DNA from 3 places in the Pseudomonas rhizosphaerae genome. Region 3 is predicted to be linked to each of the others. Evidence: predicted binding sites of a transcription regulator. Region 3 holds the regulator's gene; each other region holds the start of a gene.
What was found. Region 3 encodes sigma-54, which starts transcription at its own class of promoters, with help from an activator protein. Its sites were predicted from a motif close to ANTGGCATNNANNTTGCTNT; they were not measured.
Positions count from the first base shown of each region.

Region 1: LT40_RS01340 (circularly permuted type 2 ATP-grasp protein) is a predicted target of sigma-54. The motif match lies at 3,710-3,729, and genes of this name have one in related genera.
Region 2: nirB (nitrite reductase large subunit NirB) is a predicted target of sigma-54. The motif match lies at 2,797-2,816, and genes of this name have one in related genera.

Region 1 is NZ_CP009533.1:285,616-291,647, reverse strand. Features, by position in the region: gene LT40_RS01350 (transglutaminase family protein) at 475-1,308, opposite strand; gene LT40_RS01345 (alpha-E domain-containing protein) at 1,305-2,255, opposite strand; gene LT40_RS01340 (circularly permuted type 2 ATP-grasp protein) at 2,268-3,677, opposite strand; gene LT40_RS01335 (ribonuclease E inhibitor RraB) at 4,054-4,395, opposite strand; gene LT40_RS01330 (hypothetical protein) at 4,615-4,851, opposite strand; gene LT40_RS01325 (LTA synthase family protein) at 5,029-6,032, opposite strand, start outside.
Region 2 is NZ_CP009533.1:1,244,068-1,250,099, reverse strand. Features, by position in the region: gene nirD (nitrite reductase small subunit NirD) at 1-89, opposite strand, end outside; gene nirB (nitrite reductase large subunit NirB) at 89-2,650, opposite strand; gene LT40_RS05675 (bifunctional nitrate reductase/sulfite reductase flavoprotein subunit alpha) at 2,983-6,032, opposite strand, start outside.
Region 3 is NZ_CP009533.1:828,673-834,704, reverse strand. Features, by position in the region: gene LT40_RS03815 (KpsF/GutQ family sugar-phosphate isomerase) at 1-756, shown strand, start outside; gene LT40_RS03810 (KdsC family phosphatase) at 792-1,328, shown strand; gene lptC (LPS export ABC transporter periplasmic protein LptC) at 1,337-1,909, shown strand; gene lptA (lipopolysaccharide transport periplasmic protein LptA) at 1,896-2,441, shown strand; gene lptB (LPS export ABC transporter ATP-binding protein) at 2,441-3,166, shown strand; gene LT40_RS03790 (RNA polymerase factor sigma-54) at 3,330-4,823, shown strand; gene hpf (ribosome hibernation-promoting factor, HPF/YfiA family) at 4,902-5,210, shown strand; gene ptsN (PTS IIA-like nitrogen regulatory protein PtsN) at 5,223-5,687, shown strand; gene rapZ (RNase adapter RapZ) at 5,690-6,032, shown strand, end outside.

The sequences.
Region 1 (6,032 bases), 540 kb from region 3:
GCTGCGGCGAATTTGGCCGATGAACGGTAGATTGCAGGTCTCGCCTTGCATTCTGCTACTTGAGCGTCTAGCTCGGCATGTTCGAATTTTGCAGAAGAGTTCCTTAGTCGAACCTGATCGAAAAAGCATGTCGCACCGCAGCAAAGTGTTCTAAGGCACGTGGTTCGAGGGCTCTAAGGTAAAAGCATGACTATTGATGCAGCCAAATGGGCACATCGAGTCGTGGGGGTGCACCTTTTCGTCAAGCTCAACCCAGGTTGTGGCATGCGTTGGCGCCAGGAAGAACATAACTCATAGGCGGTTCGCCATGTTCAAACATCCAAAAATCCGCCAGGCCGGACTCATCGTGTTCACCATGACGCTGGTACTCATCCTGCCCAATCTGGGCAGGCTGGTCAGCTGAGAAAGGCAGACGAAGGGTCGGGTGGTTCATGAGTTTGCCACCCCCGCCCTGCTCCAGGCTGTCTTGCAGGGCTAGCCCTGGGTTTGCCGCTGCGACTGTGGAGCAGTCGCCACGGTGACCACGGGCGCGCTCGGCGCAACCAGCACCTTGGCGTGCATCTGCTCGAACCCACCGCCGCGACGCATGCCGCGGACCGGGCAGGCATCGAGGTAGTCCAGGCCGATCGCCAGCTTCAAATGACGCTCCGGACGCGCCAGCTGATTGGTCACGTCGAAGCTGTACCAGGCGTCGTCGAGCCAGGCTTCGGCCCAGGCATGACTAGCCATGTGCTCGGTATCCTCGGTGAACAGGTAGCCGGACACATAGCGTGCGGGCACACCCAGGCTACGGGCACAGGCCAGGAAAGCATGGGTGTGGTCCTGGCAGACCCCTGCGCCGCTGGCGAAAGCCTGGGCAGCACTGGTGTCTACAGCGGTGGCGCCGGTGGTGTAGGTGATGCGCTGATGCAGGCCCTGCATCAGGTCGATCAAACCGTTGCGGTCGCGCCGCGCATGGCACTGCTCGGCTGCAAAGGCCCGCAATGCCTCGTCGGCTTCGGTCAGGCGAGTAAAACGCAGGAACGGCAGCGGGGACTGCGCTTCGTGCTCGGCCTCGCGGGTTTCGTCGATCTCCACCTGACCCCGTGCACCGATGATGATCGCATCATGGGGGTCGTCCAAGGTCAGCACGTGCAGGATGTTGCCGAACGGGTCGAGCTGGGCCCGCACCGGGCGCGGCAGGTCCAGTTGCCAACTCAAGATGCGCTGGCGCTCGCTGTCGTGGGGCGTGAGGCGCAGGTACTGGATGCTGGCACGTACCTCATCATCGTAGTGATAGGCAGTTTCGTGACTGATGTTTAGCCTCATACAGCCTCCAGATAGGCAGTGTGGATCGCATTGCCCAGCTGGCGCACCAGTGGGATCTGTTCGTTCAACCACTCATGCAGGCCTTCGTCGAGGATTTCGTCGATGCCGGTGTAGCGCAGGCGCGCGTCCAGCTCGGCCGCCAGGCGCTGGGCCGGACGGCCGTTGGCCCCAGGCAGGTCTGCGAGGATCTGGTTGATCTCTTCGGTACAGGCGCGCAGCGAGCGAGGTACGTCGGCACGCAGCAGCAACAGCTCGGCTACCGGCTTGGCCGCCGGCGCGTCGCGGTAGATTTCGGTATAGGCCTCGAAACTCGACAGCGCGCGCAACAGCGCACTCCACTGGTAGTACCCCCGAGCCGAGCTGTCGTCGACCGAATAGGCATCTTCGCCGAGCATTTCGTAGCGTGCATCGAGCAGGCGCAGGGTGTTGTCGGCGCGCTCGATGAAGGTACCCAGGCGGATGAACCGGAACGCGTCGTTGCGCATCAGGGTGCCGTAGGTGGCCCCGCGGAACAGGTGGGCGCGTTCCTTGACCCAGTCGCAGAATCGGCTCATGCCGTAGCGACCCACACCCTGCTCGGCAATGCCACGGATCTCGAGCCAGGTGGAGTTGATGTTTTCCCACATGTCGGCGGTGATGCGTCCACGCACTGCATGGGCACTGGCACGTGCCGCGCCCAGGCAACTGTAGATGCTGGCCGGATTGGCCGGGTCCAGGGCGAAGAAGTGCAACAGGCGCTCGGCGTGCAACTGGCCGTGACGCTCGAGGTAATCTTCCAGGGTGCCGGTGATCAACAGCGGCATGGCGATCTCGTCCAGCCCGTCACCCCGGCCATCCTGCGGCATCAGCGACAGTGAATAACTCACATCGAGCATGCGCGCCAGATTCTCCACGCGCTCCAGATAGCGTGACATCCAATACAGATCAGAGGCAGTTCTACTTAGCATTGGCAGGCATCCTTAATCCTCGACCACCCAGGTGTCTTTGGTCCCGCCGCCCTGCGACGAATTCACCACCAGCGAGCCTTCACGCAAGGCGACGCGGGTCAGGCCGCCGGGCACCACGCGGGTTTCGCGACCGGCCAGGACAAAGGGACGAAGATCGATATGACGGGGCGCTATGCCGTTCTCGACGAACGTCGGGCAGGTCGACAGCGACAGCGTGGGTTGGGCGATGTAGGCATGGGGTCGGGCTTTGAGGCGCGCCCGGAAATTTTCGATCTCTGCGGCACTCGCGCACGGGCCCACCAACATGCCATAGCCACCCGAACCCTGGGTTTCCTTGACCACCAGATCGGGCAGGTTGGCCAGCACATGGGACAACTCCGATGGCTTGCGGCACTGCCAGGTCGGCACGTTCTTGAGGATGGGCTCTTCGTCGAGGTAGAAGCGGATCATGTCGGTAACGAACGGGTAGACCGACTTGTCGTCGGCCACGCCGGTGCCGATGGCATTGGCCAGTACCACGTTGCCGGAGCGATACGCAGCCAGCAGGCCGGGGACGCCCAGCATGGAGTCGGGGTTGAAGGCCAGGGGATCGAGGAAGGCGTCGTCCAGGCGGCGGTAGATCACGTCCACCGGCTTGGGTCCGTCGGTGGTGCGCATGAACACCTTGTCGTCACGGACGAACAGGTCCGCCCCTTCCACCAACTCCACGCCCATCTCGCGCGCCAGGAAGGCGTGTTCGAAGAATGCACTGTTGAAGCGGCCCGGCGTCAGTACGACCACACTGGGATTGTCGATGGCACTCGAGCTTTTCAGGGTGTCGAGCAGCAGATTGGGGTAGTGGTCCACAGGCGCAATGCGCTGTGCCGCGAACAGCTCGGGAAACAACCGCATCATCATCTTGCGGTCTTCGAGCATGTAGCTCACGCCACTGGGGGTGCGCAGGTTGTCTTCGAGTACGTAATAGGTGCCGTCACCGTCGCGCACCAGGTCGACCCCGGAAATGTGCGAGTAGATGTCGCGGTGCAAGTCCAGCCCCTGCATGGCCAGCTGATACTGCTCGTTGGCCAATACCTGCTCGGCGGGAATGATGCCGGCCTTGATGATGCGCTGGTCGTGGTACAGGTCCGCCAGAAACATGTTCAGCGCCTTGACGCGCTGGATGCAGCCGCGTTCCACGATCCGCCATTCGCTGGCAGGAATGCTGCGCGGAATGGTATCGAAGGGAATCAGCCGTTCGGTGCCCTGCTCGTCGCCGTACAGGGTGAATGTGATACCGGCGCGATGAAACAGCAAATCGGCCTCGCGTCGACGCTGGGCAAGGAGTTCCTGCGGCGTGTCGGCCAACCAACGGGCGAACTCCCGGTAATGCGGGCGAACCTGGCCGTCGGCATCGTACATTTCATCATAATAGGTGCGGCTCATGCCGTACTCCTTGTCACCCGGACCCAAGAGCCTTCGCAAGGCCCGTGCCATCGGCATATGTGCCATTAAATCAAGTGCTTGGGATTCCCTGTCGGGAACCGTGCACCGTTCTTGTGCGGCAATGTCCGAACACCGATGACATACGCTTCATTGCGAAGCGGATTGTTCAAGCGGCTTGTCTCTATGACCAGCATAGACAGGGTTGAATTCAATAGCTTGCGGCGTTCGTTGATAATTCTTTCAGCGGTACCGGCGGAAGCTTGGCGCCCATCTCGATTTTCCGAATTCCCATTCGCCGCCCCTTAGTGGGCGGCTTTTTTTTGCCTTCGACAAGGGTCGGCAAAAGAACCACGGGGCTACCGTGGTTCACCTGGGTTCAGGCCTCAGGGCGGCTCATTTCGTGCTTCACGCCCCAGCCCTCGATTTCACCACCCAGCGGCTCGACGACGGCTTCGAAATCCTGCTCGAATTCACCGATGCCACCGTGGGTGGCGTACATCAGCTTGCTCAACTCCAGGTGCCAGGCACCGTCGTCGCGCTCGCTGATCTGAGCGTTGAGCGACTCGCCGCGAAACTTGCCGGCAGCCGTGCGCGCCCGGTCTTCATCGGGAAAGACCGCGTAGAACTCGATGGGGTGGATGCGGGCAAAGTCGAAACCGCCCTCTTTCATGCGACGTAATACATTGCTGCTGATGTCTTCTTGATAGGCTGTGCTCATGAATCGTCTCCCTCAGCAATAACGACGGATAGACTTTCAGTACTTCCAGAACCTCCTCGGACAAGGAATGAGTGCGGTGCGACGTCGGTGACGCAGCAGCTGGAATCGAGCGTGTGGCATGACGCAGGGTATGGGAACGAGCAGCAAGATCCGCGAAGACCTTGACCGCAGAGTAACGCGAAGGCCGGGCCTGTGCCAATGGCCCGGATCAGCTGAAATTCACGCGACTTCGGTAATGGCCGTAATTTCCACGCTGTGCTGCGACTTGAGCGTCTTGGCGACCGGCGAGGCGACGGTATCGGGAAGATTGACTTCATCCAGCTCGGCTGCAACCGGATACAGCTTGGAGCGAACCAGGGTCGCTGCTTCTTCTATCGACGGACAGGTATCAGCACTGATCGTCATGCTGTCCTGCACGCCGTCCTTGTTGAAGAAGCTGATTTTCCACTCTTTCATCGGTGTACATCTCCTCGACGGAATTCAGGCAGGAATCTGCCTGATACGCTCACACAACGTTGACTCGCAACGGCAGGGATTCGTTCCAGACAGTGGACGGCCCAAGCCGGACCGGGACGAGCCCGATCCCCCCATGTAAAAAGGCCCCGCAGGGCCTTTTTACCGATCGGTAGTGACTTACTCCTGCTTGCTCTCCACTGCACCGGCAGTGTTGTCGAGCAGGCTCTTGGTCGCCGTCTGGATGAACGAGTCCAGCTTGGCGCGCAATTGCGGTACGTCGGCGGCGTTGGCGTCGGTATCGGGGATCAACTGTGCATCGAACTCGCGGCCCAGCTGATAGCGATACAGACGGGTGTCCATGTCCCGCGGCTCGACCAGAATACGGTCACCCTTGATGATCGCCACGGTCTGCTCGCTGCCCGACGGCTTGATCACGGCGAAACCGGGGTCGCCGGCAGGCAGGTTGAGCAGGTCGCGCCCCCAGCACTGGTGCTGGCTGGCGCCGCCCAGGCGGCCCATGATGGTCGGTACCACGTCAGGCTGCGAGCCGACGGTGTGGTTGACCTTGCCGAACTTCTCCTGAATACCGGGACCGACCAGCAACAGCGGCACGTTGAAGCGGCCCAGGTCCATCTCGGTGATCTGCTTCTGATTACCGAAGCCATGGTCGCCCAGCACGATGAACAGGGTTTCCTTGAAGTACGGCTCCTTGCGCGCCTTCTCGAAGAACTGGCCCAGGGCCCAGTCCGAGTAACGCATGGCGGTCAGGTGCAGGTCCAGGCTGCCGCGCCCGGTGACCTTGTCCACCGGCAGGTTGGCCGGCAAGGCGTAGGGCACATGGTTGGACAGGGTCTGCAGCAGTGCGTAGAACGGCTTGCCGGCGGCGCCGCGCTTGGCCAGTTCTTCGTTGCCACGGTCGAACATGTCCTGGTCGGACACACCCCAGGTCGGATCCGAAAACACCGGATTGACGAAATCGTTACGGCCGATGAACGTGGTCATGCCCTGGTTGCTGAAGAACCCGGACTGGTTGTCCCAGGCGAAGTCACCGTTGTAGACATAGACGTCGTCGTAGCCCCGCGCGGCGCTGAGCATCTCCGGCAGGCCGGAAAGCTTGTGGCTGCCTTCGGGGGTCTGCATCAGGTATTCGAAGCCCGGCAGGTTGGGGAAGCAACCCATGG
Region 2 (6,032 bases), 420 kb from region 3:
CACACCACCACACCGGAGTTGGGAATCAGATCAGACTGATCGCACACCGCTTGCCAGGTCATCGCTTGCACTGCGTTGGCTGCCTGCATCACACCACCTCCTCGACTACCGGGATCATTACCAGCGCATCGCCGGCCTGGGCGGGGCGACGCTGGCCGCGTTCCTTGACGAACTGCACGCCAGGGTCCGCGCGCTTGTCGTTGACGAAGGTGCGGAAGCGCTTGAGCTTTTCCGGATCCTTCAGGGCGTTGGCCCATTCGCATTCATAGTGATCGACCACCCGCTGCATCTGCGCTTCGAGCTCGGCGCCCAAACCTAAGCTGTCTTCCAGCACCACCTGCTTGAGGAATTCCAGGCCGCCTTCCAGGTTTTCGCGCCACACCGAGGTGCGCTGCAGCTTGTCGGCGGTACGGATGTAGAACATCAGGATGCGGTCGATGTAGCGGATCAACTGTTCGTCGTTCAGGTCGATGGCGAACAGCTCGGCGTGGCGCGGACGCATGCCGCCGTTGCCGCACACGTACAGGTTCCAGCCCTTTTCCGTAGCGATCACGCCGATGTCCTTGCTCTGCGCCTCGGCGCACTCGCGGGTGCAACCCGAGACGGCGAACTTGAGCTTGTGCGGCGAACGCAAGCCCTTGTAGCGATCCTCGATGCGCAGGGCCATGGCCACGCTGTCCTGCACGCCGTAACGACACCAGGTGCTGCCCACGCAGGACTTCACGGTGCGGGTCGACTTGCCGTAGGCATGCCCGGTTTCGAAGCCCGCTTCGATCAGTTCGCTCCAGATCTCCGGCAGCTCGTGCAACTGCGCGCCGAACAGGTCGATGCGCTGGCCACCGGTGATCTTGGTGTAGAGGTCGTATTTCTTCGCCACCACGCCGATGGCGATGAGCTTGTCCGGGGTGATCTCACCGCCGGGAATGCGCGGCACCACCGAGTAGGTGCCGTTCTTCTGCATGTTGGCCATGAAGGTGTCGTTGGTGTCCTGCAGCGGCACCAGCGAAGGGTCCATGATCGGCTGGTTCCAGCACGAGGCGAGGATGTTGCCGACGGTGGGCTTGCACACGTCGCAGCCCACGGCACCGCGTCCGTGGCGGGCGAGCATGTCCTCGAAGCTGGCGATGCCTTCGACACGGGCCAGCGCGTACAGCTCAGCGCGGGTGTAGGCGAAGTGTTCACACAGGCTCTTGTCGACGCTGACGCCACGGGCCGTCAACTCGTGCTCGAACACCTGCTTGAGCAGCGCCGCGCAGCCGCCACAGCCGGTGCAGGCCTTGGTCTGCGACTTGAGTGCCGAGAGGTCGCCGCAACCGCCGTCGACGGCGGAACAGATCGCGCCTTTGCTGACGTTGTGGCAGGAGCAGATCATGGCCGTGTCGGGCAACGCATCGGCGCCGAGAACCGGTGCGCCGTCGGACAGCGGCAGGATCAACGTCGAGGGGTCGGCTGGCAAGGCGATGCCGTTCTGCGCGTATTGCAGCAGGGTGTCGTAGTAGCTGTTGTCGCCGACCAGCACGGCGCCCAGTACCTGAGTGCCGGTGGCGTCCACCACCAGGCGCCGGTAGCTGGCATTGGCTTCGTCGATGAAGCGGTAGCTCTTGGCCCCCGGCGTGCTGGCATGGGCATCGCCGATGGAACCCACGTCGACGCCCAGCAGCTTGAGCTTGGTAGACATGTCGGCACCACTGAACGCCACCGGTGCCTCGCCTGCCAGTTCGCAGGCGACGTTGCGAGCCATGCTGTAGCCCGGCGCCACCAGACCGAAGATGCTGCCGTTCCAGGAGGCGCATTCACCGATCGCATACACCGCCGGGTCGCTGCTGCGGCAGTGCGGGTCGATGACGATGCCGCCGCGGGCGGCAATTTCCAGCCCACAGGCGCGACCCAATGCATCCTGAGGGCGAATGCCGGCGGAAAACACGATCAGGTCGGTTTCCAGAAACTCGCCGCCGTCGAAGTTCATCCGGTAGCGATGAGTCTCGCCGGCCTCTACGTTCTGAGTGGCGCGCGAGGTGTGCACGCCCACGCCCAAGGCTTCGATGCGAGCACGCAGGGCCGCGCCGCCATCGGCGTCCAGTTGCACCGGCATCAGCCGCGGGGCGAACTCGACCACGTGGGCCTCAAGCCCCAGCGACTTCAGAGCGTTGGCCGCTTCCAGGCCCAACAGTCCGCCGCCGACCACCACACCACGGCGCGCCCCAACCGCCGCAGCGCGGATCGCGTCCAGATCATCCAGGGTGCGATAGACCAGCCGCGCGTTGCCCTCACAGCCCGGAATCGGCGGCACGAACGGAAACGAGCCGGTGGCCAGCACCAGCACATCGTAGGCATGCCGCCCGGTGGTGGTTACCACTTCGCGGGCCTGGCGGTCGATCTCGATCACCGGCTGGCCCAGGTGCAGGGTGACGCCGTGCTTGCCATACAGCTGGGCGTCGCCCAAGGCCAGGGTTTCGGCGCACGAGCCGCCGAAGTATTCGGACAGGTGAACCCGGTCGTAGGCACGTTGACGTTCTTCGCCGAAGACGTGGATCTCGTAGCGATCGACCGCGTTGCGCTCGATCAACTGCTCGACACAGTGATGCCCCACCATGCCGTTGCCGACGACGATGAGTTTCTGCCGGGGCCTGAGGTTCACGAGCGCATTCATAGGTATCTCCAAGCGAGTCACGGTGTCTTGACCATCGGGCAAAAAAAAACGCCTGGAGCGAATGCTCCAGGCGCCTTTGCCTGATCGTCGAAATGTGGGTGTCCGGTGGGGTGATCGTCGTTGAGCACCGGGGACGTGTCTGGGTGGAAGCAGGTTGCGTGCCAGGGTTTGTTGGGTGGGGTGTCAGTTGGGGCCTCTTCGCGGGCAGAGCCCGCTCCCACATTGCTATGCGTTCGCCGGACCATTGTGGGAGCGGGGCGGGCGGCGAGCCCTCTGCCCGCGAAGAGGCCCTCCCTGATAAAAAGCCCCACCCCAGTGCACACCGCACCCTTTCAGTACACATCCCGCACATAACGCTTGTCCCGGCTCAACTGCGCCAGATAGGCCTCGGCCTCCAGCGTGCTCATGGCACCGTGTTCCGCCACCACGTCGCGCAGCACAGCGTCGACATCCTTGGCCATGCGGCTGGCATCGCCGCACACATAGAAGTGCCCCCCTTGCTGCAACCACAACCAGACCTGGGCACCCTGCTGGCGCAGCCTGTCCTGGACGTAGACTTTCTCCGCCTGATCCCGGGAGAACGCCGTGTCCAGCCGATGCAGATGCCCACTGCGCAGCCAGGCGTGCAGCTCGTCGCGGTAGTAGAAGTCGCTGTGTTCGCGCTGCTCGCCGAACAGCAGCCAATTGCGGCCGCCGTGCCCCAGTGCCTGGCGCTCGTGAAGGAAGGCGCGAAACGGCGCGATGCCGGTACCCGGTCCGACCATGATCATCGGTGTATCGGCTTGGCGGGGTACGCGGAACTGGGTGGCCTTGTGCACGAAGATCGGCACCAGCGCCGCCGCCGAGCGGTCGGCAAGAAAGCCTGAGCAGACCCCGCTGCGCAAGCGCTCGTTGCAACGGTAGCGTACCGTCGACAAGGTGATGTGCACCTGCTGCGGATCGGTGCGGGCGCTGGAACTGATGGAATACAACCGCGGCTGCAGCGGCTTGAGCAGGCCGAGCAATTCCTGCGTGGTCAGGGTAATGGGGAACGCCTCGAGCAGATCGATCAGTTGCTTGCCCCACAACCACTGCTGCAGCTGGCTGGCATTGTCCGCTTCGAGCAGCGAGGCCAGCAGCGGATCGGCGCAGCGCTCGGCCAGGAATGCCAGCCACTGCGGGGTGATCCGGGTAATGTCGAGGTACTTGTGCAACGCCACTGCCAGCGGCTGCTCGCCCTGGTCCTTGAGCAGCACCCGCTCGCTGCTGTCCAGACCCAGGCAGGCGAGCAGCTCTTCGACCAGGCTCATGCAGTTGCTTGGCCACACCCCAAGGGCATCGCCGGCTTCATACACCAGGCCGCTGTCCTTGAGGTCGAACACCACGTGGCGTACTTCCTTCTCGGTACCGGCAGCGTTGAGCACCTGATTGTGCAGCACCCGCGCCAGCCACGGTCGTTTGCGCGTATACAGGGGCGGGTCGGGCGTTATCGCCGCTGTCATGGGCGCTGTCATCGGGGCAGTGGATGGGCCGGCGAGCAGCAGGCCCACTGCCTGCATCCAGTGCTCGGCCAACGCTTGATCATCGGGTTCGCACTCGACCCGTTCGAGCAGACGCATCCCGCCCAGCTGGTTCAGGCGTTGGTCCAGCTTGCGGGCAAAGCCGCAGAACTGTCCGTAACTGGAATCGCCCAATGCCAGTACGCCATAGCGCAGGTCCGGGCAAGGCTCGATCCGTTCGGCCTGCAATTGCGCCCACAGACACGCGGCATTGTCCGGTGCGTCGCCATCGCCGAAGGTACTGGTCACCAGCAGCACGCTACGCGCAGCCAATAATTGGGCGGACGTGACCTCGTCCATGCCGCGCAGCTCCACCGACGCACCACGCTCGCGCAAGGTGTGTGCGCAGCGTTCGGCGATGGCTTGCGCGGTGCCGGTCTGCGAAGCCCAGAGCACCTGGATTGCCGTCTGCGGGTCAACCTGTGCAAGCGCATCGGGCACCTCGAGGTCGAGGTTCTGCAGGGCGATTTTCGGCGAGCCGACGCGTTGCAGCGCCACGGCGGCGAACTTGAACGCCGGCTGGTGCGACAGCGGGTCGGTGGCATCGCTGGTCACGGCATTGATGGCCAGGTCGCTGCCGTACACGTCGTTCCAGTGAAACGGCGCGAAGCAATTGCCCGGCCGCACCCGGCTGCTGATGCGTGCTGGCAATACCGCCCGGCCGCGCCGCGAACGGATCTGAACCTGATCGGCCTCGCCGATGCCCAGGCGCTCGGCGTCGTCGGGGTGAAGCTCCACGAAGGGGCCGGGGTCGAGCCGATTCAAGGTGGCGACCTTGCCGGTCTTGGTCAGCGTGTGCCACTGATGCTGCAGGCGACCAGTGTTGAGCACCATGGCGAATTCTGCGTCGGGCAGGTCCGCAGGCGGCAGGTGTGGACGGGCGAAAAACCGTGCGCGGCCGCTGGGCGTGGGAAAGCGCGGCCCGTCGGCGGTCAGGTAGCGAATCGGGCTGCGCGCAGCGTGCTGCCCAGGCGCCGCCGGCCACTGGCGCGGCTGCTCGCGCAATTGCGCGTAGCCAGCGCCGCGGAGGTCGTAGCCACTCTGGGGGTTGTCGAAGCGTTGCAGCTCTTGATAGACCTGCTCGGCGCTGGTGTAGTCGAAGCCCTCGGGAAAGCCCATGGCGCAGGCCACCCGAGCGATGATCTGCCAGTCCGGCAAGGCCTGCCCCGGCGCATTTACGGCCTTGGGCATCAAGGTCATATTGCGCTCGGAGTTGATCATCACGCCTTCGCCCTCGGCCCACAGCGCGGCAGGCAGCAGCACGTCGGCGTAACGGTTGGTTTCGGTATCGAGAAAGGCGTCCTGAGTGATGACCAGTTCGGCCGCATGCAGGCCATCGATCACCTGCTGGCGGTTGGCAACGCTGGCCACGGGGTTGGTGCAGATGATCCAGCAGGCCTTGATCGCGCCCTCGCCCATCTGCCGGAACAGGTCGACGGTGCCGGCGTTGCCGTCTTCACGCAGGCTGCCAGGAGCAATGCCCCACAGGGCTTCGACATGGGCGCGATCGGCCGCCACCAGTAGCGAGCGCTGGCCGGGCAGGCCAGGACCCATGTAGCCCATTTCACGCCCACCCATCGCATTGGGCTGGCCGGTCAGGGAAAACGGCCCGCTGCCTGGACGGCAGATGGCACCGGTGGCCAGGTGCAGGTTGCACAGCGCATTGGTGTTCCAGGTGCCCTGGATGCTCTGGTTGAGCCCCATGGTCCAGCAGCTCATCCAGTTCGCGGCGCCGCCGAGCCACTGCGCGGCCTGGCAAATGGCGTATTCCTCGAGGCCGGTGATTTCTGCCACGCGAGCCGGGGTGTAGTCGGCCAGAAACGCTGGCAGCTCCTCCCAACCCT
Region 3 (6,032 bases):
TTTTTCGTACATCCGGCCGAAGCAAGCCATGGCGACATGGGCATGATCACTCGCCAGGACGTGATCCTGGCCCTGTCCAACTCCGGTTCGACAGCGGAAATCGTCACATTGCTGCCTCTGATCAAACGCATGGGCATTCCCATGATCAGCATGACCGGCAACCCCGACTCGCCCCTGGCCCAGGCTGCCGAAGTCAACCTCGATGCCCGCGTGGCGCAGGAGGCCTGCCCGTTGAACCTGGCACCGACCTCCTCCACCACGGCCACCCTGGTGCTGGGCGATGCCCTGGCCATCGCCCTGCTCGAGGCGCGCGGCTTCACCGCCGACGACTTCGCCTTCTCACATCCCGGTGGCGCCCTGGGCCGTCGCCTGCTGCTCAAGGTCGAGCACGTGATGCACACCGGCGCCGCGCTGCCACAGGTAGCGCGCGGCACGCTGCTGCGCGATGCGCTGATGGAAATGACCCGCAAGGGCCTGGGCATGACGGCCATCCTCGAAGCCGATGGCCGCCTCGCCGGGATCTTCACCGACGGCGATCTGCGGCGCACATTGGATCGCACCATCGATGTCCACAGCACTCGAATCGAGGACGTCATGACCTCCCACGGCAAGACTGCCCGCGCCGACATGCTGGCCGCCGAGGCGCTGAAGATCATGGAAGACAACAAGATCAACTCACTGATCGTGGTCGACGATCAAGACTGTCCGGTAGGCGCCTTCAACCTTGGCGACCTGCTGCGCGCGGGAGTCATGTAATGAGCGAGAATGGCGTAATGACCGAGGCAGCCTCTATGAACCAGACAGGCAGCAACGACCTCTTGCAACGGGGCAAGGCTATCAAGCTGGCCGTATTCGATGTCGACGGCGTACTGACCGACGGCCGCCTGTACTTCCACGAAGACGGCAGCGAGTTCAAGAGCTTCAGTACGCTGGATGGCCAAGGCATCAAGATGCTCATCAACAGCGGCGTGACCACCGCGATCATCACCGGTCGCAGCAGCCCGGTGGTGGAGCGACGGGCCCGAAACCTGGGCATCGCACACCTGTTCCAGGGCCGCGAGGACAAGCTGGTGGTACTCGACGGCCTGCTCGCCGAACTGGACCTGAGCTATGAACAAGTCGCCTACCTGGGCGACGACTTGCCCGACCTGCCGGTGATTCGCCGCGTTGGCCTGGGCATGGCGGTGGCCAACGCCAATGCCTTCGTCCGCCAGCATGCCGACGGCGTGACCCAGGCCAATGGAGGCTTTGGTGCGGCGCGCGAGTTCTGCGAACTGATCCTCGATGCCCAAGGCAATCTCGAAGCGGCCCGCGCCGCGTACCTGTAGGGCCTGACATGCTGAACAAGAAAATCCGCAATATCGTGATCCTGGGTGTGCTGGGGCTGCTGTTCGCCGCCATCGGCTACTGGGATATCAGCCCTGAGCGCTTCCTCGAGCAGCCCACGGCGGCTGTCGACGAAAGCCAGATCGATTACTACGCTATCAACGCGCGGGCCCGGCAGTACCTGCCAGACGGTGGCGTGCAGTACGACATGACCGCCGACAAGGTCGAACACGTCAAGACGTCCGAGGTGACCCTGCTGACCAAGCCGGACATGCAGCTCTACCGCGGCACCGTCTACCCGTGGCACGTGACCAGCGAGCGCGGCGAGGTCAATCCCGACGGCAGCGAAGTGGAACTCATCGACTCCGTGCGCGTGGCACGGACCGACCAGAAGAGTCGTGCCACGGTGATCACCAGCTCGCGCATGACCGTTTTCCCACAGAAGCAATATGCGCAGACCGACCAAGACGTTAGAATCGACGGCGCCGGTGGCGTGTCGACGGCCAAGGGCATGAAAGCGTATCTGAATGACAGCAAGATCAACTTGCTGTCCAACGTAAGAGGACAGTATGAGGCTCGTTAAAACCCTCCCCTTTTTGCTCAGCCTGAGCGCAGCACTGGGAAGCGCGAGCGCCTGGGCACTGCCCACTGACCGCGATCAGCCCATTCATATCCAGTCCGACGATGCCCAGCTCGACGACAAACAGGGCGTGGCGACCTACAAGGGCAATGTGATCATTACCCAAGGGTCGATGAAGATCACCGGCAACACCGTGACCATCACCCGCAATGCCACGGGCGACGTGGACGTGTTCACCGCCGTCGGCAACCTGGCCTACTACGAGCAGAAGCCGGCTGCAGACAAGCCCATCGTGCAGGCCTACGGCATGACCATCCAGTATTTCGCGGCGCAGAACCGCATCGTGCTGATCGATAAGGCCAAGGTTATCAACGACGGCAACACGTCCGAAGGCGAGAAGATCGTCTACGACACGGTGCGCCAGGTGGTCAACGCCGGCCGTGCCACGGGCAGCAAGGTCACCACGCCGCGTCCGCGCATCGACATGGTGATCCAGCCCAAGAAGAAATCCGACGCACCGCAGAAGGCCCAGTAATGGCAGTCCTGAAAGCGCAGCATCTGGCCAAGAGCTACAAGAGCCGACAAGTCGTTCGTGACGTCAGCCTGTCCATCGAGAGCGGGCAGATCGTCGGCCTGCTGGGCCCCAACGGTGCCGGCAAGACCACCTGTTTCTACATGATCGTCGGCCTGGTCCAGGCCGACCAGGGCCGTGTGCTCATCGACGACCTGGACGTCAGCCACCAGCCCATGCATGGCCGCGCCCGCTCGGGTATCGGTTACCTGCCGCAGGAGGCCTCGATTTTCCGCAAGCTCTCGGTGGCCGACAACATCATGGCCATCCTCGAGACCCGCAAGGAACTCGATGCCACGGCGCGACTGGCAGAGCTCGAAGGCCTGCTGCAGGAATTCCACATCACGCACATTCGCGACAACCTGGGCATGAGCCTTTCGGGCGGCGAGCGTCGTCGTGTGGAGATCGCTCGGGCGCTGGCCACCGCACCCAAGTTCATCCTGCTCGACGAACCCTTCGCCGGTGTCGATCCGATTTCGGTCGGCGACATCAAGCAGATCATCCACCACCTCAAGACCAAGGGCATCGGCGTATTGATCACCGACCACAACGTCCGTGAGACCCTGGATATCTGCGAAACGGCCTACATCGTGAACGACGGCCAGCTGATTGCCGAAGGCGATGCCCAGACCATCCTGGCCAACGATCTGGTACGCGAAGTCTACCTGGGCCACGAGTTTCGCTTGTAAGGCCCGAGGGCGCCATCGCCCTCCTGCGGGCATTAATTTTCATGGCGCCCTAGGCAAACACTCAGGTTTCAGGCATATAATTTGCTTACGACATAAGCCGGGTACCTCGGTACCCGTAGTAGAAGGCGCTTCGCGCCGGCGACCAAGGTGTTAAGTTCCTGCCATGAAACCATCGCTCGTCCTACGTATGGGCCAGCAACTGACGATGACACCGCAGTTGCAACAGGCCATCCGCCTTCTCCAGCTATCGACCCTGGACCTCCAACAGGAAATTCAGGAAGCGCTGGAATCCAATCCCATGCTCGAACGCCAGGAAGAAGGCGACGACTTCGACAACAGTGACCCGCTGGCCGACAACATCGAGCAAAAGCCGACCCAGGAAATCCAGGAACCGAGCTTTCAGGAGTCTGCGCCGACGGTGGACAACCTCGAGGAAGGCGATTGGAACGAGCGCATCCCCAGCGAACTGCCCGTCGACACGGCGTGGGAAGACGTCTACCAGACCAGCGCCAGCAGCCTGCCGAGCAACGATGACGAGGAGTGGGACTTCACCACCCGCACATCGGTCGGCGAAAGCCTGCAAACCCACCTGTTGTGGCAGCTGAACCTGGCGCCCATGTCCGACACCGACCGCCTGATCGCCGTGACCATCATCGATTGCATCAACAATCAGGGCTACCTGGACGAGACGTTGCAGGAAATCTGCGAATCGTTCGACCCCGAGCTTGACATCGAGCTGGACGAAATCGAAGCGGTGCTTCATCGCATCCAGCAGTTCGAGCCGGCCGGCATCGGCGCGCGCAACCTGAGCGAATGCCTGATGCTGCAACTGCGCCAGCTACCGCCCAAGACCCGCTGGCTGGCCGAGGCGCAGCGCTTGGTGAGCGATTACATCGACCTGCTGGGGTCGCGCGACTACAGCCAGTTGATGCGCCGCATGAAGCTCAAGGAAGACGAACTGCGCCAGGTCATCGAGCTGGTACAGAGCCTGAATCCGCGGCCCGGCTCGCAGATCGAATCCAGCGAACCGGAATACGTCGTGCCCGACGTCATCGTGCGCAAGGACAACGATCGCTGGCTGGTCGAGCTCAATCAGGAGTCGGTCCCGCGCCTGCGAGTCAATGCGCAATACGCAGGCTTCGTGCGACGCGCCGACACCAGCGCCGACAACACCTTCATGCGCAACCAGCTGCAGGAGGCGCGCTGGTTCATCAAGAGCTTGCAGAGCCGCAACGAGACCTTGATGAAGGTGGCCACGCAGATCGTCGAGCATCAGCGCGGTTTCCTCGATTACGGCGACGAGGCCATGAAGCCCTTGGTGCTGCACGACATCGCCGAGGCGGTGGGCATGCACGAGTCGACCATTTCGCGGGTGACCACGCAGAAATACATGCACACCCCCCGTGGCATCTACGAGCTGAAATACTTTTTCTCAAGCCACGTCAGCACTTCCGAAGGCGGCGAATGCTCGTCCACGGCGATTCGCGCGATCATCAAGAAACTGGTCGCCGCCGAAAATCAGAAAAAGCCGTTGAGTGACAGCAAGATCGCTGGTTTACTGGAGGCACAAGGCATCCAGGTAGCCCGCCGAACGGTCGCCAAGTATCGCGAATCCCTAGGGATTGCGCCGTCCAGCGAACGCAAGCGGTTGATGTAGCCCTGCGATGTGCCACAGCGTTCCAGTGGCAGGCACCCAAGCCTGCTTCTTTATGCAATGGCAATAAGGAGAAGCGGTATGCAAGTCAACATCAGTGGACACCAACTGGATGTGACCGAACCCCTGCGAACCTACATCGGGGAAAAACTCCAGCGTCTCGAACGCCACTTCGACAAGATCACCAATGTTCAGGTGATCATGGAGGTCGAGAAGCTCAAACAGAAAATCGAAGCCACCCTGCGCATACCCGGTGGCGAGGTGGTTGCCAATGCCGAGCATGACGACATGTATGCGGCCATCGACCTGCTTACCGACAAGCTGGATCGCCAACTCAAAAAGCATAAGGAAAAACAGCAGAGTCTGCTGCAAGGCGCGACTGCTCGCTGACACTCCCCACCCATGATTCGACTAGAAACCATCCTGACCCCCGGCCGTTCCTGCGTGAACGTGCCGGGCGGCAGCAAGAAGAAAGCACTCGAAGAGATCGCCAACCTGATCGGTCGCGAAGTGCCGTCGCTCGACACGCAAACCGTGTTCGAAGCCCTCATCGCCCGTGAAAAACTCGGTTCCACCGGATTCGGCAATGGCATTGCCATTCCACATTGCCGGCTCAAGGGCTGCAATGCGCCTGTCAGTGCCCTCGTGCATCTTAGTGCCCCAATCGACTACGACGCGATCGACGGCGCCCCCGTCGACCTGCTCTTCGTGCTTCTGGTGCCCGAAGCGGCCACCGATGCCCATCTGGAATTGCTCCGCCAGATCGCCAGCATGCTCGATCGCAAGGAGGTACGCGAGAGACTGCGTTCGGCGCCCAGCAATCAAGCCTTGTACCAAGTGGTACTGGACGAACAGAACGGTCGTTAACCATGCGTTTGATCATCGTCAGTGGCCGCTCAGGCTCAGGCAAGAGCACTGCCCTGGATGTTCTGGAAGACAACGGTTTCTATTGCATCGACAACCTGCCAGCAGGGCTGTTGCCCGAGCTGGCCGAGCGTGCGCTGATTCATACCGAGCTGGCGCAACCTCAGGTGGCCGTGTCGATCGATGCGCGCAACCTGCCCAGTCATCTGTCACGCTTCCCGCAGCTACTCGCCGAAATGCGTGCCAAGCACATCCAATGCGATGTCCTGTACCTGGATGCCGATGAAGAAACGCTGCTCAAGCGCTTCTCCGAGACCCGACGTCGACACCCTTTGAGCAACAGCAATC